One region of the Arthrobacter sp. NPDC058192 genome, then DNA from elsewhere that is predicted to be linked to it. Evidence: riboswitches for the same ligand, from Rfam matches in the RefSeq annotation. Region 1 holds a riboswitch; each other region holds the start of a gene.
What was found. Region 1 has a riboswitch for S-adenosylmethionine ahead of ACFVVK_RS04570 (aminotransferase class V-fold PLP-dependent enzyme). Riboswitches for the same ligand answer to the same signal wherever they lie in the genome.
Positions count from the first base shown of each region.

Region 2: another riboswitch for S-adenosylmethionine. It lies ahead of ACFVVK_RS01845 (DUF1737 domain-containing protein); the one in region 1 lies ahead of ACFVVK_RS04570 (aminotransferase class V-fold PLP-dependent enzyme).
Region 3: another riboswitch for S-adenosylmethionine. It lies ahead of ACFVVK_RS18635 (methionine ABC transporter ATP-binding protein); the one in region 1 lies ahead of ACFVVK_RS04570 (aminotransferase class V-fold PLP-dependent enzyme).
Region 4: another riboswitch for S-adenosylmethionine. It lies ahead of ACFVVK_RS16655 (bifunctional o-acetylhomoserine/o-acetylserine sulfhydrylase); the one in region 1 lies ahead of ACFVVK_RS04570 (aminotransferase class V-fold PLP-dependent enzyme).

Region 1 covers NZ_JBHVVJ010000003.1:188,876-196,342, reverse strand. The annotation lists gene ACFVVK_RS04610 (PadR family transcriptional regulator) at 1-44, shown strand, start outside; gene ACFVVK_RS04605 (50S ribosomal protein bL37) at 137-211, shown strand; gene rsrA (mycothiol system anti-sigma-R factor) at 304-564, opposite strand; gene ACFVVK_RS04595 (sigma-70 family RNA polymerase sigma factor) at 561-1,298, opposite strand; gene ACFVVK_RS04590 (DoxX family protein) at 1,542-2,090, shown strand; gene aroA (3-phosphoshikimate 1-carboxyvinyltransferase) at 2,098-3,501, shown strand; gene ACFVVK_RS04580 (ribosome small subunit-dependent GTPase A) at 3,485-4,600, shown strand; gene hisN (histidinol-phosphatase) at 4,676-5,488, shown strand; SAM riboswitch class IV at 5,657-5,770, shown strand; gene ACFVVK_RS04570 (aminotransferase class V-fold PLP-dependent enzyme) at 5,805-7,235, shown strand; gene ACFVVK_RS04565 (class I SAM-dependent methyltransferase) at 7,334-7,467, shown strand, end outside.
Region 2 covers NZ_JBHVVJ010000001.1:387,446-394,912, reverse strand. The annotation lists gene ACFVVK_RS01875 (PIG-L deacetylase family protein) at 101-1,006, shown strand; gene ACFVVK_RS01870 (ATP-grasp domain-containing protein) at 1,003-1,947, shown strand; gene ACFVVK_RS01865 (glycosyltransferase) at 1,934-3,217, shown strand; gene ACFVVK_RS01860 (hypothetical protein) at 3,214-4,305, shown strand; gene ACFVVK_RS01855 (O-succinylhomoserine sulfhydrylase) at 4,339-5,547, opposite strand; gene ACFVVK_RS01850 (rhodanese-like domain-containing protein) at 5,548-5,967, opposite strand; gene ACFVVK_RS01845 (DUF1737 domain-containing protein) at 5,964-6,269, opposite strand; SAM riboswitch class IV at 6,312-6,426, opposite strand; gene ACFVVK_RS01840 (hypothetical protein) at 6,815-7,467, shown strand, end outside.
Region 3 covers NZ_JBHVVJ010000021.1:23,059-30,525, reverse strand. The annotation lists gene ACFVVK_RS18650 (MetQ/NlpA family ABC transporter substrate-binding protein) at 1-63, opposite strand, end outside; gene ACFVVK_RS18645 (NtaA/DmoA family FMN-dependent monooxygenase) at 107-1,543, opposite strand; gene ACFVVK_RS18640 (methionine ABC transporter permease) at 1,641-2,306, opposite strand; gene ACFVVK_RS18635 (methionine ABC transporter ATP-binding protein) at 2,299-3,111, opposite strand; SAM riboswitch class I at 3,245-3,334, opposite strand; gene ACFVVK_RS18630 (CoA-binding protein) at 3,422-3,847, opposite strand; gene acs (acetate--CoA ligase) at 4,132-6,330, shown strand; gene sfnG (dimethylsulfone monooxygenase SfnG) at 6,327-7,467, shown strand, end outside.
Region 4 covers NZ_JBHVVJ010000017.1:52,107-59,573, reverse strand. The annotation lists gene ACFVVK_RS16665 (MFS transporter) at 1-702, opposite strand, end outside; gene ACFVVK_RS16660 (homoserine O-acetyltransferase) at 874-2,058, opposite strand; SAM riboswitch class IV at 2,070-2,185, opposite strand; gene ACFVVK_RS16655 (bifunctional o-acetylhomoserine/o-acetylserine sulfhydrylase) at 2,258-3,574, opposite strand; SAM riboswitch class IV at 3,636-3,751, opposite strand; gene ACFVVK_RS16650 (VOC family protein) at 3,980-4,618, shown strand; gene ACFVVK_RS16645 (CPBP family intramembrane glutamic endopeptidase) at 4,729-5,496, opposite strand; gene ACFVVK_RS16640 (histidine phosphatase family protein) at 5,605-6,285, shown strand; gene hutI (imidazolonepropionase) at 6,321-7,467, opposite strand, start outside.

The sequences.
Region 1 (7,467 bases):
TGGACCAGGCCCGGATCTCGATCCGCAACTCGCTGGAAGGGTGAACCGCAGCCCAGGGCGCCGGTTCGCGGCGGGTGCCGTGATGTGGGAGACTTGAGGGCAGCTCTTTTGAGTACCAAGATTAAGGAGGCCAGCTATGAGCAAGCGTGCACGTAAACGTCGTGACCGTAAGCGTGGCGGCGCGAACCACGGTAAGCGCCCCAACACCTAAGCCACGGCTAGGATTGACTGCTTTAAGCGAAAGACCCCGGACACCTGATGGTTCCGGGGTCTTTCGTTGATGGGCTCAGGCGGCGGCGCGGCTCAGGCTTCCACAGTCGTGATGGAGTGGATCCGGTTCAGGATGGAGTTCTTGAGGTTTTCCGGAGCCGCTTCGGTGCACGAACGCTTGACCATCACTCGGATGACACATTCGAGGTCGTACTGCTCCAGGCACTCGGGGCAGCTGTCCAGGTGGTCCTTGATCTCCGCGATGTCGCTATGCGTGAGCGCACCATCCAGATACTCATAGATACGTTGCATCCGGGCGTCGTCGCAATCGCCCAGTCCCTGGCAGTCGCTCATTTCCTGTTCTCCTGATTGTTGCTCTCGGCCTTGGCGCCTGACTCGGTGGCGGCCCTGAATCCCCGCTCGGCGGCGTAATCCGCAAGCATGTCCCGCAGCATCTTCCGGCCGCGGTGCAGCCGGGACATGACGGTTCCGATGGGGGTGTTCATGATGTCTGAAATTTCCTTGTACGCGAAGCCCTCGACGTCCGCGAAGTACACGGCCAGCCTGAACTCCTCGGGAATCGCCTGCAGTGCGCGCTTCACGTCGGAGTCGGGCAGGTGGTCCAGGGCCTCGGCCTCCGCCGAACGCAACCCAGAGGACGTGTGCGACTCGGCGCGGGCCAGTTGCCAGTCCTCGATGGTGTCCGAATTGGACTGCAGCGGTTCGCGCTGGCGCTTGCGGTACAGGTTGATGTAGGTGTTCGTGAGGATGCGGTACAGCCAGGCCTTGAGGTTGGTTCCGGGCTTGTACTGGTGGAACGCGGAAAACGCCTTCGTGTACGCCTCCTGGACCAAGTCCTCGGCATCCGAAGGGTTCCGGGCCATCCTCATGGCAGCGGAATACAGCTGGTCCACATACTGCATGGCATCGCGTTCAAACCGCACCCGGCGCTCTTCCGCCGACTCGCTAGACACATCCAGCGGCCTGCCGTCCACCTCGGTCTCCAAGGTTGCGGCAGACTCAGCGGGCGTCGGCGAAGCGGACGGTTCCTCGTGCTTGGCCGTAACGGCCGGGTCCATGGTGCTCATTGCGTTCAAGTCTACTGTCACCTTCCGCCGGGCGCCCGGCACGAGCAGAGCGGCTGCCCACGGTTGCGGGCAACCGGCGTCCAGTTCCGTTCTGTCCAACACCTGCGTCAAGTCGTCCCCTTCCTCTGCGTAGCGACCTGCTTTCTGCAACCACGTCCCGCGGGCAAATATTCCGCAAAAGTGCAAGACTAGAACCGGTTCTCCCGCAGTGAAGCCGCGGTTCGTCGATCCAGGAGGAAATTCATGTCGTTTGTCCGCTTTCTCGCCCGGCCCATGCTCGCCTCCAGTTTCGTCCTCGCCGGCGTGGACAAGCTAAAGAACGCGGATGACACTGCGGCACAGCTGTCCCCATTGCTGCGCCGCGCGGCCGACGCACTGCCGTTCCAGACCAATGAGAAAGTCCTCGCCCGGGTGATCGGGGGCACCCAGGTCGGCGCCGGCGTCTTCTTCGCCCTCAGCAAGTCGGCGCGGCTGGCAGCGACGGTGCTCGCCGTCATTTCGGCGCTGAACGGCTACGTGGAGTGGCGCAGCGCGGATACCTCCTCGAAGGAAGCCCGGGATGCACGCCGCAAGCAGCTCCTGAAGAACGTCTCCCTGACCGGTGGCGTGATGCTCGCCGCCGTCGACACCGCCGGCAAGCCCAGCCTGACCTGGCGCGCCGGGCACCTCGCCGCTGACGCCCGGAAGAACGCCAGCCACTTCGCGGCCGATGCCCGCAAGACCACCAATAAGCAGCTGAAGAAGGCCGACAAGGTCGTCCGCAAGGCCGTTGACCACGCGGCCGGGGCTTAGGACGGTAATGACTGGCGCCATCCCCTCCGCAGCAACCCCTTCCGTTCCGGCCGGCTCCGTTCCGGCAGACAGCGGTCCGCACTGGCAGGCACCGTTCGCCGTCCGGCCGGTTAACGCCACGGTCACCGTTCCCGGTTCCAAGTCCCTGACCAACCGGTACCTGGTCCTTGCCGCCCTCGCGGACGGGCCGTCCCGCCTGCGGGCGCCCCTGCACTCCCGGGACTCTGCGCTGATGATTGAGGCCCTGCGGCAGTTGGGCGCCACCGTCACGGAAGTCCCCGGCGACGGCGCGTTCGGCCCCGATCTGGAGATCATCCCGATCAGCATGTCGGCAGACGCGTCGGACGCGGCCATCGACTGCGGCCTGGCCGGCACCGTCATGCGCTTCGTGCCGCCGGTGGCCGCGCTGCGCCGCGGCGAATCCGGCTTCGACGGCGACCCGCACGCCCGCAATCGCCCGATGGGCACCATTATCGAGGCCCTGGCCGGCCTGGGCGTGACAGTCAGCGCGCCCGACGGCGGACCGGCGTCGTCGCTGCCGTTCACGGTCCACGGCACAGGAGAAGTGCGCGGCGGGCGCCTCTCAATCGACGCCAGCGCCTCGTCGCAGTTCGTCTCCGCCCTGCTGCTGGCCGGCGCCCGTTTCACCGAGGGGCTCCACCTCGAACACGCCGGTAAGCCCGTGCCGAGCCTGGACCACATCAACATGACCGTCGCCGTGCTCCGCGGCGTGGGCGTGGCCGTCGACGACTCGGTACCGAACCACTGGGTGGTCTCCCCCGGTCCGATCCGCGCCATTGACCAGCGGATCGAACAGGACCTCTCCAACGCCGGCCCGTTCCTCGCTGCGGCCCTGGCCACCGGCGGCACCGTGCGGATCCCGAACTGGCCCGCCGGGACCACACAGGTCGGCGACCTCTGGCGCGGCATCCTCACCACCATGGGCGCGACTGTCGAGGTGGACGGCGGCACCCTGAGCGTCACCGGCGGGCGGGAAATCAAGGGCGGCGACTTTGATGAGACCAGCGAACTCGCCCCCACCGTGGCCGCGCTCTGCGCCCTGGCCACCGGCCCCTCACGGCTGAGCGGCATCGCCCACCTCCGGGGCCACGAAACGGACCGGCTCGCGGCCCTCGTCGCCGAAATCAACCGGCTCGGCGGCGACGCGGAAGAGACCGCGGACGGACTCATCATCCGTCCGGCCACGCTGCACGGCGGCGTTGTACACAGCTACGCCGACCACCGCATGGCAACCGCCGGCGCCATCCTGGGCCTTGCCGTGCCCGGGGTGGAGGTCGAGGACATCGCCACCACCGCCAAGACCATGCCCGACTTCCCGCAGCTCTGGGAAACGATGCTGGCTCAGGGAACCGGCGCAGACGAGGACACCCCCGGTGGCACGCAGCACTGATTCCTGGGACGAGTCCGATGTCCGGATCCGGCCGAACAAGAAGGGTTCCCGGCCCCGCACCAAGGACCGGCCCAGCCACGACGACGCAGTGACCGGTCGCATCATCACGGTCGACCGCGGGCGATACACCGCCGTCGTCGGCGAAGGCACCCCGGACGAACGCAAGATCATCGCGGCCCGGGCCCGTGAACTGCGCCGCAATCCGGTGGTCGCCGGCGACTTCGTCTCCCTCGTCGGGGACGTCACCGGCGAACCCGACACTCTCGCCCGGCTGGTCAGGATCCAGGACCGCAAGACGCTGCTGCGCCGCAGCGCCGACGACACCGACCCGGTCGAGCGCGCCGTCGTGGCCAACGCCGACCAGCTCGTCGTCGTGGTCGCCGCGGCCAATCCGGAACCGCGAACCGGTTTCATCGACCGGGCGCTGGTGGCCGCTTACGACGCCGGCATCGAGCCGCTGCTCCTCGTCACCAAGGCCGACGTCAAGGATCCCGCCGAGCTGCTGTCCAATTACCGGCACCTCGACTTCCCCGTCATCATTTCCAAGACCGCTGACTCCGCCGCGTCCGGCATCGACGCCCGCTCCGACGACGGACTCTCCGCCCGGCTCGACAAGGACGCCGTGTCCCAGTTGCGCGAGCACCTCGACGGCAAAGTCACCGTCATGCTGGGCCATTCCGGCGTCGGAAAATCCACCATGGTCAACGCGCTGACCGGGGCCGAACGTGCCACCGGCGGCGTCAACGCCGTGACCGGCCGCGGCCGCCACACGTCCTCCTCCGCGCTGGCACTGAAAGTCAGCGCGGCCCCGGCGGGCAGCTGGATCATCGACACCCCCGGCATCCGCTCCTTCGGGCTGGCCCATGTGGATCCTGACCGGATCCTCCATTCCTTCCCGGACCTGGAACCGGGCACCGACGACTGCGAACGCGGCTGCAAACACGACTCCACCGCCGTCAACTGCGGCGTCGACGCCTGGGTTGCGGCCGGGCACGCGGGGCCCTCCGGCGCCGCGCGGCTGGCGTCCCTGCGCCGCCTGCTGGGCACGGACCCGCGGATGGAAGCGCAGGAAACCAAGGAACTCGGCACCGTATCCTAGGCGGCGCGGCTCCCTGGCAGGCTCGCGGCGCCGCGGCTTCCGGCCTGCCGCCCGCTTTGCCGGTAGTTTGGAACCATGAGCCAAACCGCTTCGAGTTACAACGATGACCTGCGCCTTGCCCATGTACTGGCAGATTCCGTCGATTCCCAGACCATGAGCCGCTTCAAGGCGCTGGACCTGCGGATCGAAACGAAGCCCGACCTCACCCCCGTCACAGACGCCGATAAGTCCGCGGAAGAGGCCATCCGCGGCCAGCTCTCCCGGTCCCGTCCGCGCGATGCGGTCCTGGGCGAGGAATTCGGCAGCTCGGGCCACGGTTCCCGCCGCTGGATCATCGACCCGATCGACGGGACCAAGAACTTTGTCCGCGGCGTCCCCGTCTGGGCCACCCTGATCGCCCTCGTCGATGAGGGCGAACCGGTGGTCGGTGTGGTCAGCGCCCCGGCACTGGGCAAGCGCTGGTGGGCGGCCAAGGGTGCCGGCGCCTACACGGGCCGCTCGCTCGCGGCTGCCACCCGGCTGAAAGTCTCCAACGTGTCCAACCTCGAGGACGCCTCGCTGTCCTACTCCAGCCTTGGCGGCTGGAAGGAACGCGGCAACCTTGATGAGTTCGTGGGCCTGACTGAGGAAGTGTGGCGCACCCGCGCTTATGGTGACTTCTGGTCATACTGCCTCGTGGCCGAGGGAGCCGTGGACATCGCCTGCGAACCCGAACTGAACCTGTACGACATGGCGGCCCTGGTGCCGATCGTGACCGAGGCTGGCGGCCGCTTCACCTCGCTCGAGGGCGTCGACGGGCCGTTCGGCGGCAACGCCCTGGCCACCAACTCCATCCTCCACTCCGAAGTCCTCAAACGGCTCAACCCCGGCCTCGACGACCTCCTCTAGGCTCCTTCAGACTTCCGGGCATATCGAACATTCGACGGCGGCAGTCCCCTTTCCGGGGCTGCCGCCGTCTTTTGTTCGGCCACTGGGCCGTTCTGGCTGCGTAACAAAGCGCTTCACATTCCGGGGCCGCCTTTTCCCCGCCCGCGGGGATGTCCTACGCTCGATGCAGGTCACGAGTGCCAGCGCTAAACCCCGGTTTGCTGGCCGGCAACCCTCCAGTCGCGGTGGGGTGCCCCGGGTGACGACCTGGCCGGTCCGGAACGGGCACGGCAAGCGCGGATTCCCACGAGGTGGGGTCCTGTCCGAATGAGGTCCCATGACAACTGCCGTTTTCCCCACCGCCCCCGAATTCCACGCCGAGGCCCGGCGGGCTGCCGGACGCTTTGCCGCGGCCGCCAGCCCGCTGGCCGCCGTCACCGGGGCCGAAATCCAGGCTCCGCTGATCACCGGCGGCTCCGCCCGCTACGCCAACCTCGACTATGGCGCCTCCGCCCCGGCCCTCTCCGTGGTCTCGGCCTACCTGAACGAAATCCTGCCGTATTACGCGAGCGTCCACCGCGGCGCCGGCTATGCATCCCAGATCAGCACCTCCGTTTACGAGAACGCCCGGGACATTGTGCGGGAGTTCGTCGGCGGCCGGCCGGATGATTCCGTCATCTTCACCCGGAACACGACCGATTCCCTGAACCTGCTGGCCGGCTGCCTGCCGTTGCGGGACGGCCGGCCCGCCGGCGAAGTCCTCTACCTCGACATCGAGCACCACGCCAACCTCCTGCCCTGGCAGAACGTCCCGCACCGCAGCATCGTGGCCGCCCCCACCCTCGCGGCCACCGTCGACCGTCTCCGGGAGGAGCTTGCCCGCGGCGGTGTGAGCCTGCTGGCCGTCACCGGCGCCTCCAACGTCACCGGCGAAATCCTGCCGATCCGGGCCCTGGCTGCGCTGGCGCACGAGTTTGGCGCCCGGATCGTCGTCGACGCCGCGCAACTGGCCCCGCACCGGCGGATCGATACCGCCGCGGACGACGTCGACTACGTCGCCTTCTCGGGGCACAAGCTTTACGCCCCGTTCGGCGCCGGCGTGCTCGTGGGGCGGACCGACTGGCTCGACGCCGGCACCCCCCACCTTGCCGGTGGCGGCGCCGTCCGCGACGCCCGGCTTGACTCCGTCAGCTGGACCACCGGGCCGGCCCGGCACGAGGGCGGCTCGCCCAACGTCCTCGGCGCCGCCGCCCTTGCCCGCGCCACCCAGGTCATCGGGGAACTGGACCCGGCGCAGTGGTACGCCCATGAGGATGCCATCCGGTCCTTCCTGGTCGCGGGACTCGAGCGCATCGAAGGCGTGACCGTGCACCGGATCTTTGCCGATTCCTCCCCCGCCGAGGATCAGACCAGCACCATCGGCGTCGTGAACTTTTCCGTGGAAGGCTACGACGCCGGGCTGGTGGCCGCCTACCTGTCCGCCGAACACGGCATCGGCCTGCGCGACGGCCGCTTCTGTGCCCACCCCCTGCTCAAGCGGCTCGGCCTGCCGGCCGGCTCGCTGCGCGCCAGCTTCGGTCTCGGGTCCCGGCTGGAGGATGCCGAACGGCTGCTGGCTGGCCTGCAGCAACTGCGCCAAACCGGCCTCGGCTGGGACTATGTGGTGGACGCCGGCCGCTGGGTCCCGGCCAACGACACACGCACCTACCCCCACTGGGCGCCGAACACGCCCGGCACGGCCGGCGCCGCGCCCTGCACCGTGGAATAAGGACGGCGGGACTAAGCCAGAACCTTCGGGCCAGGTGCCAGTGCGGTAAATTCAAAAGGTATCTGTAACCGGCAGGACCTTCCCGAAGGAGATCGCACTTGGCACGCGGCGGCCCCAAATTGCACAGTGTGCGGCGCCAGGAGCTCGGACAAAGCTTCCAGGACGGCGGCGCGCACTACGAACGGGTCCGCCCGGGCTACCCAGCGGAATCGGCTGACTGGCTGATCCCCGC
Region 2 (7,467 bases), on a different contig from region 1:
CATCTCACATTTTATGGCCAGTCGCCGTCTGATCTGAAGATAAACCGTTTAATACAGCCTGGCACTGGGTGCCGAACTTCGACATAGGAACTAGATTCACATGGTCTCAATTCATGACATGCTCATTGTTTTCCTCATTACTTTTGTGGCCGCGGCAGCATTAGGCCGATCTTGGTTCCACCGCCGCTTGCGCCGCCCCGAACTGCTCCGCAGAATTTGCCTCATTGCCGGCCCCGCGCTGCTGGTGACAAACCTGGCCTGCGTTTTCCTCGAGGTGCCCGAGTTGTGGCGCACTGCCAACCTCACGCTCACCCTTGGAGCACTTGGGTCCCTGGGCGTTGCTTTGAAGGCCCTGCGCACCGGGGCAGCCCCGGCCCGCCAGCCCCGCAGGGTGCTGGCGATCGGCGCCCACCCCGACGACCTTGAACTCGCCTGCGGCGGGACGCTGGCCAAGTTCGTTGACTCCGGACACGAGGTCCAGGGGCTTGTCATGAGCGACGGCACCCGTGGCGGGGATGCCCTGGAACGCTCCCTCGACGCCCAGCGCGGCGCCGCGTTCATGGGCCTCACCGGCATGACCCACCACAACTTCACGGACACGGACCTGTTCCGGCACAGCCAGGAGATGGTGGAGGTCATCGAAGCCGCCATGGCCCGGTACAACCCGGACATCATCCTCACGCACTCCAACCACGACCAGCACCAGGACCACCAGGCCGTCCACATGGCGACCCTGCGGGCCGCCCGCCAGCACCACTCGATCCTCTGCTACGAGAGCCCCTCGGCAACGCGGGACTTCAGCCCGAGCGTCTTCATCGACATCGACGACTACGTCGACGCAAAGGTCCAAGCCGTGAAGATGCACAGCGACCAGCTCACCAAGCCGTACATGACGCCGGAGCGAGTGCGCGGTATCGCCTCGTTCCGCGGAGGACAGGCGAAGCGCAGGGTCGCAGAAGCCTACGAACCGGTCCGTCTCCTGAGCACCGAAATGGAAAAGCTGTGAAGCCCCGCGTGCTGGTCACCGGCGCCGGAGGCCCTGCGGGCCGAGCGCTCGCGGCCCAGCTGAAGTCCCGCGGCATACCCGTCCTGGGCACTGATATCCGCGAACTGCCCGCCGGGGCAGGTGTCACGGTCGTTCCCGTGCCGCCCGCCTCGGACCCAGACATGGTCTCAGCCCTGCGCAGGCTCGTCGTCCGGGAGGGCATTAACCTGGTCATCCCCACGGTGAGCGACGAACTCCCGCAGGTGGCAGCGTTCCGTGCCGCCTTCGGGCCCAGCGTACGCGTCATCATCGGTGACCCCGGTCCGGTGGCCCTCGCCAACGACAAGCTCTTCACAGCCTGGCAGCTGCACGCGGCCGGGGTGCCCGTACCGAGATTTGGCGTGCCCAGTGACTTTGCCGACGCCGGCGCAGCCATGGCGGAGCTCGGCGGCCCCGTAGTCGTCAAGCCGCGGGTCTCCCGCGGCGGGCGCGGAGTGATTGTCGTTGACGGCAGCGAGAAGGTGGACTGGAGCCACCTGCCGGACGGCCAGATTGTCCAGGAATTCATCCCGGGTGCCGAATACGGGCCCATGGTCTTCGGCACGTCCGCGCTCAGCGGGATCGCGCCGTTCACCGTCGTGGTGGAGAAGACCGAACTGGCTCAGGGGAATGTGGGCAATGCCGTTACCACCCGACGCGTCGAGGCCGCCGAGGCCATGGACGTCGGAAACGTGGCGATGGCCGCCGTCCACTCGCTGGGCCTCACCGGCCCGGTCGACGTCGACGTTCGCCGGCGTGCCGACGGGACGCCGGTGGTCCTTGAAGTGAACGCACGCTTCGGCGCGAACAGCGAGCGGGCCCCGGAGCTGCTTGACGCCGTCCTGGCGTCGTTTGCACTTCCATCCGTCAACCCGGCGTCCTTCGGGCAGAACACAGGAGCGTTGGCCAATGTCCTGGTTTGAATCCGCCATCCCCGGTGCCGAGTTCCTCCTGCTCCTTATGGGCCTGCCGATCCTGGTGTTCGGGCTCGTGAAACTGCTGGTGCTGCCGCTTTCCGTCGGGTTTGAACTCCAGGCGCTGCGCCGGCGCCACCGCGAAACGCCAACCCTGCTGGATGAGTGGCCCAGCGTGTCGATCATTGTCCCGGCATTCAACGAGGCGACCGTCATCGAAAACTGCGTCCGCTCGATCCAGCTCACACGGTACGACCGGTACGAGGTGATGCTCGTGGATGATGGCTCCACTGACAATACGCTCGAGCTGATGCATGCTCTCGCCGCCTCCGATCCCCGGATCACGGTCCTGACCCAGACCAACGCCGGCAAGGGCGCCGCCCTGAACCTGGGCATCCGGAAGGCCACCGGCGACGTTCTCATGTTTGTCGACGCGGACGGGATCTTCTGCCGGAACACGGTTAAGCGGATGCTCCAGGCTTTTACCGACAGGCGCACCGGGGCCGTCTGCGGCGATGACCGGCCGGTGAACCTGAACCGGATCCAGACCCGGATGCTGGCCTTCATCAGCCATGTCGGCACCGGGATGGTCCGGCGGGCACTGACCATGATCCGCTGTCTTCCGATCGTCTCCGGCAACATCGGGGCGTTTCCCCGTCATGTGCTGGAGGAGATCGGGCCGTTCCGTGAAGACACGGTGGGCGAGGACCTGGAACTCACATGGCGCGTGCACAAGGCCGGCTACCGGGTGGTCTTTGCTCCTAAGGCGCTGGTCTACGCCGAGTCGCCGTCCACCATCCGTGCGCTCTGGCGCCAGCGCGTCCGCTGGGCCCGCGGGCTTCTGCAGACCATGGGCGTCCACAAGGGCATGATCGGAAATCCCCGGCACGGCCTGTTCGGCGCCTACCTGCTGTTCAACACCATCACCATGGTTATCCTCCCGGTGCTCCAGATCGGGGTGCTCCTGGACCTGGCCTTCCTGGTGGCGCTGGACCGCAGCCCGCTCGGCGCCGACGTCTGGGCGGTCCTGGGGTGGGTGGGGCTGTTCCTGACAGTGCTGCTGACGGTCTTTGCCCTGGCCATGAACGGGGCCTGGAAGGACTTGCGGCACGCCTGGGCGCTTCCGCTCATCCCGCTCTATTCGGTATTCACGGCCCTGACCATGGTGGCCGCTCTGGTGCTGGAACTCCGCCGCAAGGAGGCGCACTGGAACAAGCTGACCCGGACCGGCGTGGTCAGCGTCGCCGCCCCGGCGGTGCGCGCGGAGGCCAGCGTTTGAGGCGCCGGGCGGTCGCCTTCCCCGCCCTGGCGCTCGTGTCGGTGCTGGCACTGGCTGCCACAGGGACCGGCGGCCCGCGGGAACCGACGGCGCCGGCCGCTGAGCGCACAGTCGGCGTCGGCTACGAAACCGTGGTCGATGCCGCCTCGACGCTGCCGGACCTGGCCAAACGGCTCGATGAGGTGAACGCCAACAGCGTCACCATCAGCGTCGGGCGGCTCGACTGGACGGCGTTCCGCTGGGACGCCCACCCCGATCTTGAGGCTGTCCCGGGCCGCGACCACGTCGCCGAAGCCATCAAGGCACTGGGGACCGGCGGCGATGGAAAAAAGCGCAGGATCACACTGACCGTCGACCTGCTGGTCCCAGCCTGGATCAGCACCAACCCCGGCCTGGCCGGCATCAACGCCGACGGCACCCGATCCGGGGAGTTCGCCAGCGTGACCGCCCTCACAGCCGGACCCGTCGGGGAACGGCTCGTGGACTTCGTGGCCGAGGTGACGAGGCGGTACCAGCCGGACGCCGTGGCCTTGACCGAGCTCATGTTCGAGAACAACACGTTCGGCGGCGATGACCGCGATTCCTACCTGCTGGCCAGCGGCCGAACGGACTGGCCGCGGCTCGCGAACGGGGACATCGACGTTGAACACCCCAGCCTCGGGGCGTGGCGGTCCAAATCAGTGGCAAGCATCGTGGCCAAGGCGGCGGCCGCCGCGCACGCCAACGGTGCCACGCTGGACATGGACGTCCGGGCGCCGTGGCACGATCCTGCGGGGGACCGGACCGAGAGCGGCCACGACTACGGGCTGCTCGCCGCGGCGGCGGACCGGGTGGTCTTGTGGGACTACTTCGGTATCAACGACGCCGCTCCCGCCTACTCCGAAGAGCTGGCGAGGGCCATGGCGAGGCGGTCCGGCAAGTTCGTCATCTCGGTCGGGATGTGGGCCGCGGATGGGCGCATCCCGGCCGCCGACCTGGCGGCCGGGCTGGAGGCGGCCGTCTCCGGCGGGGCAACCGCCGTCGCCGTCACGCCGTCCAGCATGCTCGACGAGGACGCCTGGCGGGCGCTCAAGCGGGTCTGGGCCTGAGCGCCCGCGGAACTGCGGACCGGCAAGCCGAGCCTAGACCTGCTTGAGTGCCTGGCCGAGGTCGCCGATCAGGTCCTCGACGTCCTCCAGGCCCACAGAAAGCCGCACCACGCCGTCGCTGAGCCCGATCGCGGCGCGGCCTTCCGGGCCCATGGCACGGTGCGTGGTGGTGGCCGGGTGCGTGATGAGCGACTTCGAATCGCCGAGGTTGTTCGAGATGTCGATGATCCGCAGCGCATCCAGGAGCGCGAAGGCGGCCTCCTTGGCGGTGCGGCCGGGGGAGGGCGAGAGCTCCAGCGTGAGGACCGTGCCGCCGGACTTCATCTGCTTCACCGCGAGGTCGTACTGCGGGTGGGACTTCAGCAGCGGGTACAACACCGCGTTGACTGCCGGCTGTGCCTCGAGCCATTCGGCCAGCCGGAGGGCTGAGGCGGAGGAGTGGTTGACGCGCAGGGCCATGGTCTCCAGGCCCTTGGCCAGGACCCAGGCGTTGAAGGCCGAGAGCGCCGGCCCGGTATGCCGCATGAGCTGCTTGACGGGGCCGTCGATGAATTCCCTGGTGCCCAGGATCGCGCCGCCGAGCACGCGTCCCTGGCCGTCGATGTGCTTGGTGCCGGAGTAGACGATCACGTCCGCGCCGAGGTCCCCGCACCGCTGCAGGAGCGGGGTGGCGAAGACGTTGTCCACCACCACGGTGGCGCCCGCCGCATGCGCCAGCCGGCTCACCGCGGCGATGTCCACGATTTCCTGCATCGGGTTCGACGGCGACTCGAAGAAGACTGCCGTCGTCGGTTCGGACAGCGCAGCCGCCCACTGGTCAAGGTCCGGGCCGTCCACGAAGACCGTCTCCACACCCCAGCGCGGCAGGATCTCGTTGAGGATCACAAAGCACGAACCGAACAGCGACCGGGCGGCCACCACCCGGTCCCCGGCCCCCAGCAGCGCGCCGAGGGCGGTGAACACGGCGGACATTCCGGACGCCGTCGCAAAGCACGCCTCGGTTCCCTCGAGCAGCCGGAGCCGCTCTTGGAAGGTCGCGACGGACGGGTTGCCGTAGCGGGAGTAGACGAAGCGCTCGTCCTCGCCCGTGAAGGCGCGCTCGGCGGCGGCCGCGGACTCGTAGACGAATCCGGAGGTGAGGAAGATCGGTTCGGTGGTCTCCTGGAAGCCGGTGCGGTCAAGGCCGCCGCGGACGGCCTGGGTTTCGGCGGCCCAGCCTGCGGCGTCGGGGTTGAAGGTCACTTAAATCTTTCCCAGGTTGGTGGGCAGGCCGCGGTTCTTCCAGCCGTTGACGGTGCGTTCGCCAAAGCGGTCAGTCGTGCCTTCGAAACCCTCAAGAACGTTGTACGAGGTGTAGCCGGCGGCGGTCGCCGCGGTCGCTGCGGCGACCGACCGGGCGCCGGAGCGGCACAGGAAGACCAGCTCGACGGCGGTGTCCTCCGGGGCCTGCTGCCGTAGCTGGTCCACGAAGTGCGGGTTGGGCAGGCCGCCGGCGAGGTTCCACTGGATGAAGAGCGGATCGTTCCGCCTTTCTCCTGCGGTTGTAGTGTCCGGGACGCCGATGTGGGCCCATTCGCCCTCGGTCCGGACGTCCACCAGGATGGCTCCGGTCCCCAGCTTGGCCCACGCCTCCTGCGGGCTGAGGTCGCCGGCGTAGCTCATGCGTGGCCCTCGAAGGCTTCAACCGCGCCGAACTCGTCAGCAAAGTCGTCCGAGTCGAGTTCATCCACGGCGTTGGCCACGGCGGCGTCCGCGCTCGCGATCGCGGCGGGCAGCACCAGCGCCTGGGCCACGATCACCGTGCTGCCGTTGAAGGTGGCGGAGGGGCTTCCGTGCAGGACGTACCCCTCGGCCAGGGCGGCCGACACGCGCTCGCAGAAGGCGCGGTCATCGGCGCCCGTGAACAGGCGGTAGGCGAGCCTTTCCCCGCCGGCGGGTGCTGCGCCGGGGGCGGCTGCTGTCACAGGTCCAGCCGTTGTGGATGTGTCGGGCACGACGGATCTCCTCTTTCACGCTTGCAGCTCGAATGGTCGATATGCCGAGTATTCACCTGAGGCACCCCGCCGCGAAGAGGAGGGTTGCCGACCGGCCAGTCAGGGCTTGGCGCCGGTTCTCATTACTCCCCAAAAACGTAACACTTACGACGCCGGCCGTCACCGCCGCCGTCGTCATGTTGCGTAACCGGGTGCCAGCGTCAGCCTCAACGAGGCGGAACAAGCGCAGCAGCAGGACCGGAGCGGCCGCTACCGGTGGCATGCGGGCGGCAGGGCGCACGGCGTCCGCAGCGAGTAGTGCCGGGCTCCCTTTCGGGTACCGGCCACTCGTGTTCGAACGCAGATTGCGCACTTTACTAAAGGGACCGGCCGGCGTGTCAGCCGGTGGGGCGCTCGCAACGAAGCGGGTTGTCTGTGAATCGGACGGTCCCTCCCCAAAATTTTCTGAAATCGGTGGCTCGGAACTGCCGGAGCCGCAGCCGCGGCCCGGCAGGTGACGACGGAATGGAGCAACAGTGGGCCCGCGCATACTGGTAACCGGCATTGCAGGCGCCGCCGGACAGGCTGTCGGCGCCCAGCTCGCCGCCCGTGGCGTCCCGCACTTCGGCTCTGACGCGCGCGGCGATACCCGCCAGGCTTCCGGCGCCCCGGCAAAAGCCACCGTCAGGCTCCTGCCGACCACTGATCCTGACATGATCCTGGACCTGCGCCGCTTGGTGGACCGGGAATCCATCAACGTCATTATCCCGACGCTCAGCGTGGAACTTCCGGTCCTGGCCGCGGCGCGCGCCGGATTCGGCCAGGACGTGCGGATCATCGTGGGGGACCCTGCCGCCGTGGCCCTCGCCAACGACCATCTGTTCACGGTTTGGGCACTGCAGGCAGCCGGCATTGCCGTTCCCCGGTTCGGGGTTCCGGGCGACCTCGCCGCCGCGCCGGCATCCTTGGCGGCCCTTAACGGCCCGGTTGTCGTCAAACCGAGGGTCTTCAAAGGCGCGCGCGCCGTCCATCTGCTGGCCGGTACCAGCTCCGTTAAATGGCACCTCATGCCGGCCGGGCAGCTGGTCCAGGAGTTCATCCCGGGCGCCGATTTCGTGGTCCTGGTGTTCGGCACCCCAGCCCGCAACGCCATGGCGCCGGTGGCGGTGGTCCTTGAGAAGACAAAAAC
Region 3 (7,467 bases), on a different contig from region 1:
TGCCGCGGCGGAGGCCGCGCCGGCACCTGCGAGGGCAAACTTGAGGAAATTTCTACGCTGCATGTTGTTTGGTCCTTTTTGTGGTTCTAGGTTTTAGCTGTCCGCGTTAGGCGGTAACGGTGACGGGCTTGTTTTCGGCTGCCGCGGAGAACTCGGCGAAGGCCCCCCGGAAAGCCGCGGCGGGATGGCGTTCATTGAGGCGCGGTCCGGCGCCGAAGAGCTTCTCGCGCAGGGTTCCGGGCGCGTATTCGGCCTGGGCGAGGCCGCGGCTGCGCAGCTCCGGCAGTACGCCGTCGATGAAGTCGGTGTACGAGCCGGGGATGGTCTGGTTGATGATGTTGATGCCGTCGATTCCGGCGTCCTGCCACTCCTCGAGGCGGTCGGCAATCTGTTCCGGCGTCCCCACCACGCGGTTGGCCCGGCTGCGGTAGAGTGCGATGTCGCGGAGCGTGGGGTTGCCCCCGCGGACCGAGGCACGGATGGCCGTGAGGTGGCCCTGGCTGCCTTCGGTTTCCAGGTCCCCGAGCGGGGTGTCCAGCGGCAGGCCGCCAAGATCGACGCCGAAACCGCCGCCAACGTGGGCCAGCAGGGCTTCAATGTCGAGGCTGTCCTCCAGTTCGTCCGCCTTGCGCGCGGCCTCGGCTTCGGTCCCGCCGACCACGAAGTGCATTCCTTGGAGGAACTTCACGTCGTCGGGGTGGCGGCCGGCGGCGGCGGCCTGTTCGCGGACGGCCGCGGTGTACTTCGCCGCAACGTCCGTGTTCGGCGCGAGGGTGAAGGTGGCCTCGGCGTTGGCGGCGCAGAACTGCTGGCCGCGGCCGGAGCTCCCGGCCTGGAAGAGCACCGGGGTGCGCTGCGGCGAGGGCGCCGAGAGGTGTGGCCCGTCGATGGAATACCGGGGCCCGCGGTGGTAGATCTTGCTGACTTTCTCCGGGTCGGCGTGGACACCGGTGTCCTTGTCGCCGAGCAGAGCATCGTCTGCCCAGGAGCCTTCCCACAACTTGTAGGCGGCCTCGACATATTCGTCGGCCCAGTCGTAGCGTTCGTCGTGCTTGGTCAGCTCGGTGGCGTTGAAGTTCTTGTGGGCGTTTTCCAGCACGCTGGTGACGATGTTCCAGGCCACCCGGCCGTCGCTGAGGTGGTCCAGGGTGGACATCTGCCGGGCGAACTGGAACGGGTGGCTTTGGATCACCGACGACGTCGCGGCGAGGCCGATGTCCCGGGTTCCGGTGGCAAGGGCGGACAGCAGAATGAGCGGGTCGTTGGACGGCACCTGCAGGCCCTTTTTCAGCAGCGATGCCCACCCGCCGTCGTAATCGCCGTAGAGACCCGCGACGTCGGCGAAGAAGATCGCGTCGAACTTGGCGTCTTCGAGCTGGCGGGCCAGGTCGGTCCAGAGCTTGAGTTCGTTGAACCGGTGCTGCTGTGCTTCCGGGCGCCGCCACTGCCCGCCCATGATGTGGCTGGTGGTGTTCATCACGAAGGCGCTGATCAGCAGGCGGGGGCGGGGTCCGTCGAAGCGGGTACTGGCGTTTGAAGTCATGGGGTGCTTTCCGCTGTGTGCTGGGAGGGGGGAAGGTCGCAGCCGGTCAGGGGCCCTCGTGAGAGCCGCTTGTCACCGCCGCAAGTAGAGCCTTTGGTCAGAGCCGCTTATCCAGGCGCCGGGCGATGTAGGAGCCGCCCAGCTGAACGAGGGTGACCAGCAGGATCATCAGGACAATCGCCGTAATCATGAGCGGCGTTTCGTAGCGGTAGTAGCCGTACCGGATCGCGAAGTCTCCGATGCCGCCGCCGCCCACCAGGCCGGCCATCGCCGAGTACGAGATAAAGCTGACGGTCATGATGGTGATGGAACTGACGATGCCTGGCTTGGCCTCCACAATCAGGACGTCGCGCACGATCTGGGACCGGCTGGCTCCCATGGACCGGGCCGCCTCAACCACTCCGCCGCCGAGCTGGCTGAGGTTCTGCTCCACGAACCGGGCAAAGTACGGGATGGCATTGATGCTCAGCGGAACAATGACGGCGGCCGTGCCGATGGTGGTGCCGACGATGAACCTGGTGACGGGAATGATGGCGATCAGCAGGATCAGGAACGGGAACGAGCGGAGCAGGTTGACCAGTCCGTCCAGGACTCGGTGCAGCTTTGGCTTGTGCTTGAGCCCGTTGGGACCGATCGTGTACAGCAGGACACCCAGGGGTGTGCCGAGGAGTACGGCCAGCGGAATGGCCACCAGGAGCATGGTGAGGGTCTGCCCCATGGCGACGCCGATTTCGGGCAGGACTTCCAGTATGCGGTCAAACATTGATCAGGTCCTCCGAAGCGACTGTGGTGTGGGCGGCGTCCCTTCCGGAGCGGTCCAGCTGGATCTCATCGGAGATCAAGTAGCGGCCGATCGACGTTGCCGGGTGGAAGTCGGGGCGCTGGAGTTCGGTGAGATCAAACCGCTCCACCACCCGGCCGTCTTCCATCACAGCGACGTTGTCGGCGATCGCCTTGATGACGTTCATCTCGTGGGTGACCACCACAATGGTGATGCCGAATTCGGCGTTGACGTCGGCGAGGTACTGCAGGACCGACGACGTCGTGCGGGGGTCAACTGCCGACGTCGGCTCGTCGCAGAGCAGCACCTTGGGCCCGGTGGCCAAGGCACGGGCGATCGCCACGCGCTGCTTCTGGCCGCCCGAGAGCTTGGTCGGATACGTGGACGCTTTGTCGGCGAGGTCCACAATGGCCAAGGTTTCGGCGGCGCGGCGGCGGCGTTCTGCCTTGCCCACGCCGGCGAACTTCAGGGACAGCTCCACATTTTCTTGGGCTGTGAGGTTGTTGAGCAGGTTGAAGTGCTGGAAAATCATGCCGATGTCGTGCCGCTTGGTCCGGAGCTCGGCGTCGGAGAGGGTCACCAGGTCAACCCCGTCCACAAGGACCCGTCCGGATGTCGGACGCTCCAGGAGGTTGATGTTTCGCAGCAGCGTGGACTTTCCGGCACCGGAGAACCCGATGATGCCCTGGATGGTGCCCCGCTTGATGTGCAGGCTGACATCGTCAACGGCCGTGAAGCGGCCGCCCGCCGAGTCAAAGGTCGTGGTGACGTTCTGGATCTCAATCACAGGTCATCACCTGCTTGGGGTCGCGCCGCTGCCTGCGTGTTCATGAATTCCTTCGGGCTCGCCCGAGGAAAGCCCTGAGCCTTGGGCCCCGGCTCCGCTAGGCGAAGCCGATGAGCCTACGGAACACAGAGGTTCTCCATCGGTCCTGGCGGTAGCACCTTCCTCAAGGAGGGGGTTGCTGCGGCGTCACTGAGCCAGATCTCTCGGCCGCTCGGGATGGTTACCACCCCATCTCACACGGCACATGACGGAAACGGAAAAAGCCGGTCACATTTTGTAACCGACTTTTCCCTCACGCTATTGGGGGCAGCTAGATGCCGATGTGCCACCCTTCGCGGGCCGGGCACGCGTTCACCACCACGTCCAGTCCCGCGGCTTTGGCGCGCTCCACCGCGGCGTCATCGAACACGCCCAGCTGCAGCCAGACCGCTTTGGCACCAACTGCGATGGCTTGGTCTATGACGGCCCCGACCTTGTGCGAGTTGACGAAACAGTCAACGACGTCGATCGGGTGTTTCTGGTCTGGGATCTCCGCCAGTGAGCGGTAGCCCTTCTCGCCGTGGACATCGTCGCCGGGCAGGTTGACCGGGATAATCTCCATTCCCATCCGGTCCCGGACGTAGAGGGAAACGTCATAGGCTGAACGCCACTCATTGGTGGTGAGACCGACCACCGCCCACACGCCTTTGGTTCGCATGAGGCGGTCAATGACTGCCGGATCGTTAACGTGAGTCATGCCTTCAGCCTACGCCTGCAGCGATTCGGACGCAGGGCCGAACAAATGAATGAAACACCGCACCAGCGGCCTCGATGAACGAATATTACAGCCCCGAAGACGCCGATTTGGCGGAATCGTGCAACTCGGCTCTAGTTGATACTGACCATCCCGAGCGGCCGAGAGACCTGGATCGATGAAGCCGCAGCAACCCCGGTGACGTGGGACGACCATTCCCGCTGAACGGTTCCCGTGGAGAACACGCGAACACGAGGTGCTACTGCCAGGACCGATGGAGTGCTGCAATGACCCCTGAGATTTCTTCCGCCCTGCCCACCCTTGCCCGTACTCCAGGCGAGGCAACCCTCCAAACCCCTTCGGACGCGACGGCGAACGAAGCAGGGCTGCGTGACGCGCCCGGCTCCTCTCGCGGCTCTTCGGGATGGTCCCTGACCGAGCCCACGGACGGCGCAGTGCACGGCGTCCCCATTGACGGACCGGCGCGTCACCGCGGCACCACCCCCCGGCACAGCGGCGCAGCCACTGCAGGGACCCTCCAGGCTGAGTCGATTGCGTTCTGGGAAACCCAGGCCCTCCGTCTTGACTGGGCGGACCTGCCGGCCGGTCCCACAGACGGCGGCAAGCCCTGGCACACCGCACACCGCCGCGTCCCGGCCGACATCGAGGCCGGCACCGGCCCGCAGATCACCTGGTTCGAAGGCGGCAGGCTCAATGTCGCCTACAACTGCGTCGACCGCCATGTAGCGGCGGGGCGCGGAGACAAGGTGGCCCTGCACTTCGAGGGCGAGCCCGGTGACCGCCGTGCCGTGACCTACGCCGAACTCCAGCGCGAGGTGTCCAAGGCCGCCAACGCCCTCCTGGACCTGGGCATCACCAAGGGCGACCGTGTGGTCATCTACCTCCCGGTCATCCCCGAAACCGTGATCATTACGCTTGCCGTGGCCCGCATCGGCGCCATCCATTCCCTGGTCTTCGGCGGCTTCTCCGCCGAGGCTTTGAGGTTCCGGGTGGAGGACACCGGCGCCAAGCTCCTGGTTACCACTGATGGACAGTTCCGCCGTGGCACCGCCGTGCCGGTCAAGGACAACGCGGATGCCGCCGTCTCCGGCGACAACGCGATCGAGCACGTCCTGGTGGTCAACCGGACCACCCCGACGGATGAGCTCGGGACCGTCCCGATGACCGCGGGCCGCGACGTGTGGTGGCACGACGCAGTCGGGACCGCCTCCGACGTCCACGAAGCCGAAGCGTTCGACGCCGAGACGCCGCTGTTCATCATGTACACCTCCGGCACCACCGGCAAGCCCAAGGGCCTCGTTCACACCTCCGGCGGCTACCTCACGCAGGCGTCCTGGAGCTTCGAGCACCTGTTCAGCAACCCCGACCCCGCGCTGCGGGACCAGGACGTGCACTGGTGCACGGCCGACCTCGCCTGGGTCACCGCGCACACCTACGAGCTCTACGGCCCGCTCTCCAACGGCGCCACGCAGGTCATCTTCGAGGGCACACCCAACACCCCACACCCGGGCCGGCACTTCGAGATCATCGAACGCTACGGGGTCACGCAGTACTACACCGCGCCCACCCTGGTCCGTTCCCTCATGGGCTGGTTCCCGGCCGGCGTCCCGGAGACGTACAACCTCTCCTCCATCCGGTTGCTCGGCACGGTGGGCGAGGCCATCAACCCCGAGGCCTGGCGCTGGTTCCGGGCCAACATCGGCGCCGGCACCGCCCCGGTCGTGGACACCTGGTGGCAGTCCGAAACCGGCGCCACCATCCTCTCCCCCGCACCGACGGACGCCGCGTTCAAGCCCGGCTGCGCGGCCCGCCCGCTGCCCGGCGTCAGCACACGCATTGTGGACGACGCCGGCAATACGGTTGCGCCGGGCGTTCAGGGTTTCATCGTGGTGGACTCCCCCGGCCCGGCGATCGCCCGGACGGTCTGGGGGAACCCGCGCCGCTACTTCGATTCGTACTGGCGCCAATACGCCGAACAGGGCTGGTTCCTGGCCGGTGACGGCGCGAAGTACGACGACGACGGCGACATCTGGATCCTCGGGCGGGTCGATGACACCCTCAACGTCTCCGGACACCTGCTCTCCACCATCGAGATCGAGTCGGCGCTCGTCTCCCACCCGGACGTGGTGGAGGCCGGCGTCTGCCCGGTCGCGGACCCCAAGACCGGCCACGCGATCGTCGCGTTCGTGGTGCTGAAGGATTCGGCAACCACCGAGGACATAGCGTCCGCATTGAAAGCCCACGTCGCGAAAGCGATCGGGCCGATCGCCAAGCCGCGCGACGTCGTCGTCGTTCCCGATGTGCCCAAGACCCGCAGCGGCAAGATCATGCGCCGGCTGCTGACCCAGCTGTTCGACGGAACCACGCTCGGGGACACCACGTCGCTCCAGAACGAACCATCCATCGCAGACATCCAGGATGTGCTGCGCACCCGAAATACCCCGGAAGCAAAGGACCACTCATGAGTGAAATCAGCAACGTCGCCCGACTTTCCGAACCCCTGAAATTCGCCTACTGGGTTCCCAACGTCTCCGGCGGCCTGGTGGTTTCCACCATCGAACAGCGCACCGGCTGGGACTTCGAATACAACAAGACGCTGGCCCGGATCGCCGAAAACTCCGGCTTCGAATACGCCCTGACCCAGACCCGGTACGCCGCCTCCTACGGCGCGGACAAGCAGCACGAGGCCACCTCGTTCAGCCTGGCCCTGCTGGCCGCCACCGAGCGCCTCAAGGTGATCTCCGCCGTCCACCCCGGCATGTGGCACCCCGGCGTGCTGGCGAAGTTCATCATCACCGCGGACCACATCTCCAACGGCCGCGCCGCCGTGAACATCGTCTCGGGCTGGCTCAAGGCGGAGTTCGAGAACTTCGGTCTCGAATGGCTAGAGCACGACGAGCGCTACGTCCGTACCGAGGAATTCATCAAGGTCCTCCGCGGGCTTTGGACCGAGCAGGAATACAGCCAGTCCGGCAAGTACTACAACATCACCGACTTCACCCTGAACCCGGCCCCGGTGGAGGTGCCCGGCCGGGCCCATCCGGAGATTTTCTTCGGCGGCAACTCCACCGCGGCGCAGGCCACCGCCGGCCGCGTGGCCGACTGGTACTTCTCCAACGGCAAGGACCTAGAGGGGTTCAAGCAGAACATCGCAGGCGTTGTCGCCTCCGCAGGAGAAAGCGGCCGCGCTGCCGGGCTCCCGTCCCCGAGGTTTGGCCTCAACGGCTTCGTGATCGCCCGCGATTCCGAAAAGGAAGCCCGCGACACCCTCCGCGAGATCGTCGAGAAGGCGCACAAGCCCGCCGTCGAGGGGTTCCGCGCCGCCGTGCAGGAAGCCGGACCGTCCACCAAGGACGGCAAAGGCATGTGGGCCGACTCAAGCTTCGAGGACCTGGTCCAGTACAACGACGGCTTCAAGACCCAGCTGATCGGCACGCCTGAGCAGATCGCCGAGCGGATCGTGGCGTACAAGAAGATCGGCGTGAACCTGTTCCTCACCGGCTACCTGCACTTCCAGGAGGAGGTCGCCGCGTTCGGTCAGGACATCCTGCCGATCGTCCGCGAGCTCGAGGCGGACCTGGCCCGCAAGAACGGCGTCGAAC
Region 4 (7,467 bases), on a different contig from region 1:
AACTTCCTTGCGGGCTTCGAGGAAGATCGGCGCGTCCTGGACCTTGGTGCGGATGTAGTAACCGATGATCACGATCACCGCGGAGAGCCAGAACGCCACGCGCCAGCCCCAGCTCAGGAAGTCCGCCGACGACAGCACCGAGGACAGGATGAACAGCACCGCGGTGGCGAGCAGGTTGCCCATCGGGACAGCGGACTGCGGCCAGCTGGCCCAGAAGCCGCGGGACTTGTTCGGGCTGTGCTCGGCGACAAGGAGGACGGCGCCGCCCCATTCACCGCCGACGGCGAAGCCCTGCACGAAGCGCAGGAAGACCAGCGCGGCCGGGGCCCAGTAGCCGATCTGCTGGAAGGTCGGGAGGCAGCCCATCGCGAAAGTGGCAACGCCGACCAGGATGATGCTCAGCTGCAGCAGCTGCTTCCGGCCGAACTTGTCGCCGAAGTGCCCGAAGACGATGCCGCCGATGGGGCGGGCAACGAAGCCCACCGCGTAGGTGACGAATGCGGCAATGATGCCGTCAAGTTCCGACCCCGTATTCGGGAAGAACATCTTGCCAAAGACAAGGGTGGCGGCGGAGGCGTAGAGGAAAAACTCATACCACTCCACCACGGTCCCGGCCATTGAGGCGGCCACTACCTTCTTCAGGCCGGACGCTTTAACGTCGACCGTTTCTTCGCCCCTTGCGGCGGCGTTTTCCGTACTCATCGTGACTCCTTCGGTGTCGTCGTCGACACCCTGTGGACCATTGGGCTCAGCACGCGTGTGATGTGTGGCACACGGCGCCATTACCCACGAGTATGGTCGTTGCCGCGCGGAGTCTCAACGGCCATTAGCGCAGAGCGCGTCTGCAAAAATGCACACGTGCCGCACTGCTGCCTAGCCGAAGAAGCATTCCCGCAGCTGGCCGCTGAGCTGGCCGATTTCGGTCAGGAAGCCGTCGTGGCCGATCGGCGCCTCGATCATGTGCAGATCCGGGCAGCCGGGAAGCGCCTCGGCGAGCGCCCGGGACTGGGCGGGAAAGTACAGGCGGTCCGAGTCAACGGCCGCCACCAGGAACTCGGCGGTGGCCCCCGCCAGGGACTCCTGCAGGCTTCCACGCCCGCGGCAGACGTCGTGGCTCATGAGCGCTTCGGTAATGGCGATGTAGCTGTTGGCATCGAAACGCCGGGCGAGTTTGCTGCCCTGGTGATCCAGGTAGCTTTCCACCTGATAACGGCCGCGGCCGCCCAGTGGTCCGGCAGCCAGCGGTGCCTCGGACCCCTGGGCGTTCCGGCCGAACCGGCCATCGAGCTCTGCCGCGGAGCGGTAGGTGATGTGTGCGATGCGGCGGGCGAGCGCGAGTCCGGCCTCGGGCTCCGGACCGCCGTAGTAGTCCCCTCCGTTGTAGTGGGGGTCCTGGCGGATGGCCAGGGTCTGGGCCTGCGCGAAGGCAATCTGTTCGGCGGTGCTGCTCGCGCCGACGGAAATCACGGCGCAGCGCCGGACCCGTTCGGGGTACGTGACCGCCCACTCCAGGGCGCGGGCACCGCCCAGCGAGCCGCCGAGCACGGCAAACCAGCAGTCGATGCCCAGGGCGTCAGCCGCCCGCGCCTCAGCCGCGGTGGTGTCCCGCAGCGTGACGAGGGGGAACCTCGATCCCCACGGCCGGCCGTCGGGGGCGGGCGAGGAGGGGCCCGTGGAACCCGAGCAGCCGCCCAGGATGTTGATCGACACGACGAAATACTTGTCGGTGTCCACGGGGGCGCCGGGACCTGCCAGCTGTTCCCACCAGCCGGGTTCCTCGCTGGCACCGCGGGTGACGTGGGTGTCGCCCGTCAGCGCATGTTCAATCAGGACGGCATTGGAGGCGTCGGCGTTCAGGGTCCCCCACGTCTCGAAGGCCAGGACCGCGTCCGGCAGGGTGACGCCGGATTCGAGCTGCAGATCACCGATCCGCACGTACTGGACGATCCCGTCCGGCGCCCGGAAGGCCGTGCCCTGCGGGGCCTCCGTGCGGCCGGCGGCACCGTTGCGGGACGGTATGGTCTGGGGTTCACCGCTGCGGTTGAGGGCAATCGTCATCTGAGGACCTATCTTCGCGCTTGCCCGCCGTCAGCAGACCGGCAGGCCAGGTCTTCACCCGGGGCACCCCGCCGCAAAAGGAGGGTTGCCGGCCAGCAAGCCGGGGCTGTCGCTGGCACTCATGACCTTGTACGAGTGTACGAAACCGGGTGCGGAAATGACGAAGATTGTGACTTCCGTATGACAGCACGGCGGTTGGCTACGCGCCCTTGGCAGCCCGGAATCCTGCGTCGAGGTCAGCGAGGATGTCGTCAATGTGCTCCAGGCCGACCGAGAGCCGCACCAGCCCCGGGGTCACACCGGCCACGGCCTGCTGCTCGGCGGAGAGCTGGCTGTGGGTGGTCGACGCAGGGTGGATCACCAGGGAGCGGACGTCGCCGATGTTCGCGACGTGCGAGTGCAGTTCAAGGGCATCGACAAACCGCTTGCCTGCCTCGGCCCCGCCGGCGATATTGAACCCGACGACGGCGCCGGTCCCCAGCGGCCCGTACTTGCGTCCGCGCTCGTACCAGGGGCTGGACGGCAGCCCGGCGTAGGCGACCGATTCGACGTCGTCCCGTTCCTCCAGCCACTGCGCAACCTTGGTGGCATTGGCCACGTGGCGTTCGACCCGCAGGCTCAGCGTTTCGATGCCCTGGGCGATGAGGAAGGCGTTGAACGGGGACACGGCCGAGCCGAGGTCGCGCAGGAGCTGGACCCGGGCCTTGAGAATGTAGGAGAGGTTGGCGCCCAGTGCACCGTCCTTGCCGAGGTCGCGCGCGTAGACCAGGCCGTTGTACGTGGGGTCCGGGGTGTTGAAGCCGGGGAACCGGCCAGGGTCCTTGCCGAAGTCGAAGTTGCCGGAATCGACGATCACACCGGCGATCGCGGCGCCGTGGCCGCCGAGGTACTTGGTGGCGGAATGGACGACGATGTCCGCGCCCCACTCGATCGGGCGGATGAGGTAGGGGGTGGAGAGGGTGTTGTCGACGATCAGCGGCACGCCGGCCTCGTGCGCCACCTTGGAGACGCCTTCGATGTCCAGCACGTCCTGCCGGGGGTTGGAGACCACTTCGCCGAAGAACAGCTTGGTGTTCGGCTGGACGGCGTCCCGCCACTGGTCCAGGTTGTCGGGGTCCGCCACGAACGTCACGGAGATGCCGAACTTCTTCAGGGTGTGGGCCAGCAGGTTGTAGGTTCCGCCGTAGAGGCTCGGGCTGGCCACCACGTGGTCCCCGGCTTCGGCGATGTTGAGGATCGCGAAGGTCTCGGCGGCCTGGCCGGAGCTGAGCAGCAGGGCCGCGAGCCCGCCTTCCAGACTGGCCACGCGCTGTTCCACAGCGTCCTGGGTGGGGTTGCCGATCCGGGTGTAGATGGGGGCGATTTCGGCGAGCGCGAAGCGGTTCGCGGCGCTTTCGGCGCTGGGGAAGACGAACGACGTCGTCTGGTAGATCGGGAGGGACCGCGCGCCGGTGGCGGGGTCCGCCTCCTGGCCGGCGTGGATCTGGCGGGTTTCAAAGGACCAGGCAGTCGACATTGATGCTCCTCGAGGAACTGGGCACAGCACCGGACGGGGCCGTCGGCCCGGACCGGCGCAGGCGCCGCGCTTGCCCTCCGGCGGACGCCGGAAGGCCGGGTCTTCACCCGGGGCACCCCACCGCGATACGAGGGTTGCCGGCCAGCAAGCCGGGGCTGTGCGCTGGCACTCATGACCTTGGCTATCAGTGTAGGAACGGCCGAAGACCGCTGGATAGCTTTGTGACAAAGATGAAGATGACGGCTTTTCCAGGCACCCAACGGCTGTCTGCACCCGGGATGCCGGCCGGCAATCCCCGGACTGGCGCGGCCTATGCTGACTTGGCCGACATCACCGGGAGGACATCCCACGTTGGGAAGGTCACCCTAAGCTGAGAGGTCCATCACAAAATGCCAAGATGAGGTCATGCGCATGGATCACGTCTCTTACGCCTGTGAACACGATGGCTTGGCAGCCACCACTGAACGTATTGCATCTGCCCTCGGCGTCGAAGCCGTGAAGGGTGGAGTCCACCCCCGTTTCGGGACCCGCAACATGATTATCCCGCTCGCCGGACACAAGTACCTGGAAGTCGTCGAGGTCCTGAACCACCCGGCGTCGGACAAGGCGCCCTTCGGCCAGGCAGTCCGGGCCCGCTCGGAGGCTGGCGGCGGCTGGATGGGCTGGTGCGTCGAAGTTGACGACCTTGCCCCGTTCGAGGACCGACTCGGCCGCTTGGCCGTCAATGGCAACCGGAAGTTCCCCGACGGCCGCGAACTGGTCTGGAAGCAGATCGGGATCCTGGGGCTCATCGCCGACCCCCAGGTGCCCTACATGCTCAAGTGGGAGGGCGACCCGGAGCTTCACCCCTCCAACGCCTACGCCAGCGAGGTCAAAATGTCAGCGCTGACCATTGCCGGCTCGGCAGAGCGCGTGACGGAATGGCTGGGCGAACCCGTGGAGAAGCCGCTGGACGACGTGGCCGTGCACTGGATCGCACCGCACGGCACGCCCGGAATCCTCTCCGTCACGTTTGAGACCACCACCGGGGCCGTCACGATCTAAAGCTCCGGCTGCCACAAGCTTCGGCCGCCATCTTGCAGGTGCCAACGTTGTCACCCGCAAGATGGCGGCCGAATTCCTTTTAACGGCCGTCCCGGCGGCCGGCCCGCCCGTCAGCCCAGGCCGACCGCCCTGCCGAACAGGCTGAATCCCACGAACGCCACGGTATCCAGGATGGCGTGGGCGATCACGAGCGGCATGATCCGCTTGGTCCGGGTGTAGACGAGGGCGAAGACCACGCCCATCACGGCGTTGCCGATGAACGGCCCGAACCCCTGGTAGAGGTGATAGCTGCCGCGGAGCACGGCGCTGGCGGCGATGGCCGCGGGCATGCTCCAGCCCAGCTTCCCGAGCCGGTCCAGCAGGTAGGCCACCACAATCACTTCCTCCACCACCGCGTGCCGGATCGCGGACAGGACGAGCACCGGCACTGTCCACCAGTACGCGTCCAGTGCGCTCGGGATGATCGACGTCGTGATGCCCAGCGCCCGGCCGGCGGCGTAGAGTCCCAGGGACGGGATCCCGATGGCCGCGGCGAGCCCCAGGCCCTGCAGGAGGTCCTTGCCGGGCCGGGCGAAGTCGAAACCGATCCTTCGGAACGCCGAGGTGCCACGCTCTCCCGCGGGCCAGTGCTCGGTGAGGAAGTAGATCACGAGCGCCACGGGGACCAGGGCAAAGACGATGTCCAGCAGCTGGTAGGTGAGGTCGAAGTATTCCCGCGTGCTTTGCGACCGGTTCAGCGTCGAGGTGCCCTGGGCCAGCGGCGCCCTGGTCATCTTGTCCAGCAGCTGCACCACGGAGTACACCGCGGACTGCCCCAGGGACAGTCCCAGGACAATCAAGACTTCAAACCGCAGCCGACGGCGGGAGGGAACCAGCATGTTCCTATCTTGCCAACAGTAGCCGATAGTTTGCTGGTGCCCGCGCGGCACCGGCTGGTTCAGTCCCGCCGCGTCGCGGGCCTGGTGCGAGCCCTATGCTTGGGGTCTATGAGTGCGCCCCGGAAAATCATTATGATCCGGCACGGGCAGTCCGCCGCCAATGCCGACACCTCGATCTACAACCGTGTTCCGGACTACCGGATTCCGCTGACTCCGCTGGGACTGCAGCAGGCGAGGGCCGCCGGGGAAGAGGTCCGCCGCCAGCTCGACGGCCGGCGGGTGTGTGTCTACGTGTCCCCCTACCTGCGCGCCTACCAGACGCTGGAGGCGCTGGATCTCGGCCCGCTCGTGGAACGGGTCATCGAGGAGCCGCGGCTGCGCGAGCAGGACTGGGCGAACTTTCAGATCGCCGGCGACATCGAGGACCAGAAGGAGCTCCGGAACGCCTACGGCCACTTCTTCTACCGCTTCCGCGAGGGCGAGTCCGGTTCGGATGTGTATGACAGGATTTCCTCGTTCATGGAGACCCTGCACCGGCACTGGTCCAAACCCGGATACGCCCCGAATGCGCTGTTCGTGACACACGGACTGACCATGCGCCTGTTCTGCATGCGCTGGTTCCACTGGTCGGTGGAGTATTTCGAGTCGTTGAACAACCCCGAGAACGCCGAGGTCCGCACCCTGCTGCGCACCTCGCGCGGCAAGTACGAGCTCGACAAGCCCTTCACGCAGTGGGAAACGAAGCGGGTGGACGAAACCGTCCTCGACGCCCCGCCGATGATCTTCTAGGCCCCCCGGCCACTCCGGTGCCGGTCCGGCGCCGCCTAGCGCACCGGCTGCGCGATGCCGGCCCGCCAGACGGCGTGCGTCAGCGGGACGCCGGGCCGGTAGGCCAGGTGCGTGGCCGACGGCGCGTTGAGCAGGTGCAGGTCCGCCCGGTGTCCGACGGCGATCGAGCCCACCGCGCGTTCGCCGTCGACGTCGTTCCCGGACTCCCGGCCCAGGGCCAGCGCGCCGCCGTAGGTCGCGGCGCGCACCGCCTCATGGACGCTGAGCCGCATTTGCAGCACGGCCGTGGTGACGCAAAACGCCATGGAGCTGGTGTAGGACGTGCCCGGATTGCAGTTGGAGGCCAGCGCCAGCTGCACGCCGGCGTCGAGCAGCTCCCGGCCGGGGGCCAGCGGCTGCCGGGTGGAGAGGTCGCAGGCCGGCAGGCAGGTGGCGACCGTGCCGCGGGTGCCGCTGCCGCCGTCCCAGCCGGACCAGCTGGCGGCGAGGGCGTCAATATCCGCGGCCGACAGGTAGTTCACGTGGTCCACGCTCGCGGCGCCGAACTCCACGGCCAGCCGGACGCCGGGTCCCTCGCCGAGCTGGTTGCCGTGGACCCGCAGCCCCAGCCCGGCGTCCTTGCAGGTTTGGAGCACGCGGCGGGACTGGTCCTCGTTGAAGGCGCCCCGCTCGCAAAAGACGTCGGCCCAGCTCACGTAGGGCCGGACCGCGGCCAGCATCGGCCCGCACACCAGCTCCGTGTAGTCCTCCGCGTCCATCCCCGCCGGCACCAGATGCGCTCCCAGGTAGGTGACCTCGTCCGCGACCGTGGACGCGATCCGGGCGCTGCGGGCCTCGTTCTCCACATCCAGGCCGTAGCCCGTCTTTGTCTCGAGGTAGGTGGTGCCCTGTGCCACGGCCTCGGCGACCCGGCCCAGCGCCAGCCGGGTCAGGTCGAAGTCGCCGGTGTTCCGGGTGGCGCCCGTGGTCACGGCAATCCCGCCGGCGCTGTAGCTCTCCCCCGCCATCCGGGCCTCGAACTCGGCGGTGCGGTCCCCCGCAAAGATCAGATGGGTGTGGGAATCGACCCAGCCGGGCAGGAGCGCCCGGCCCCCGGCGTCCACGGCCTCATCCGCGGCAGGGGCTCCGGCCGCGGGCCCGAGCCAGGAAATCCGCTCACCCTCGACCACCACCGCGGCGTCG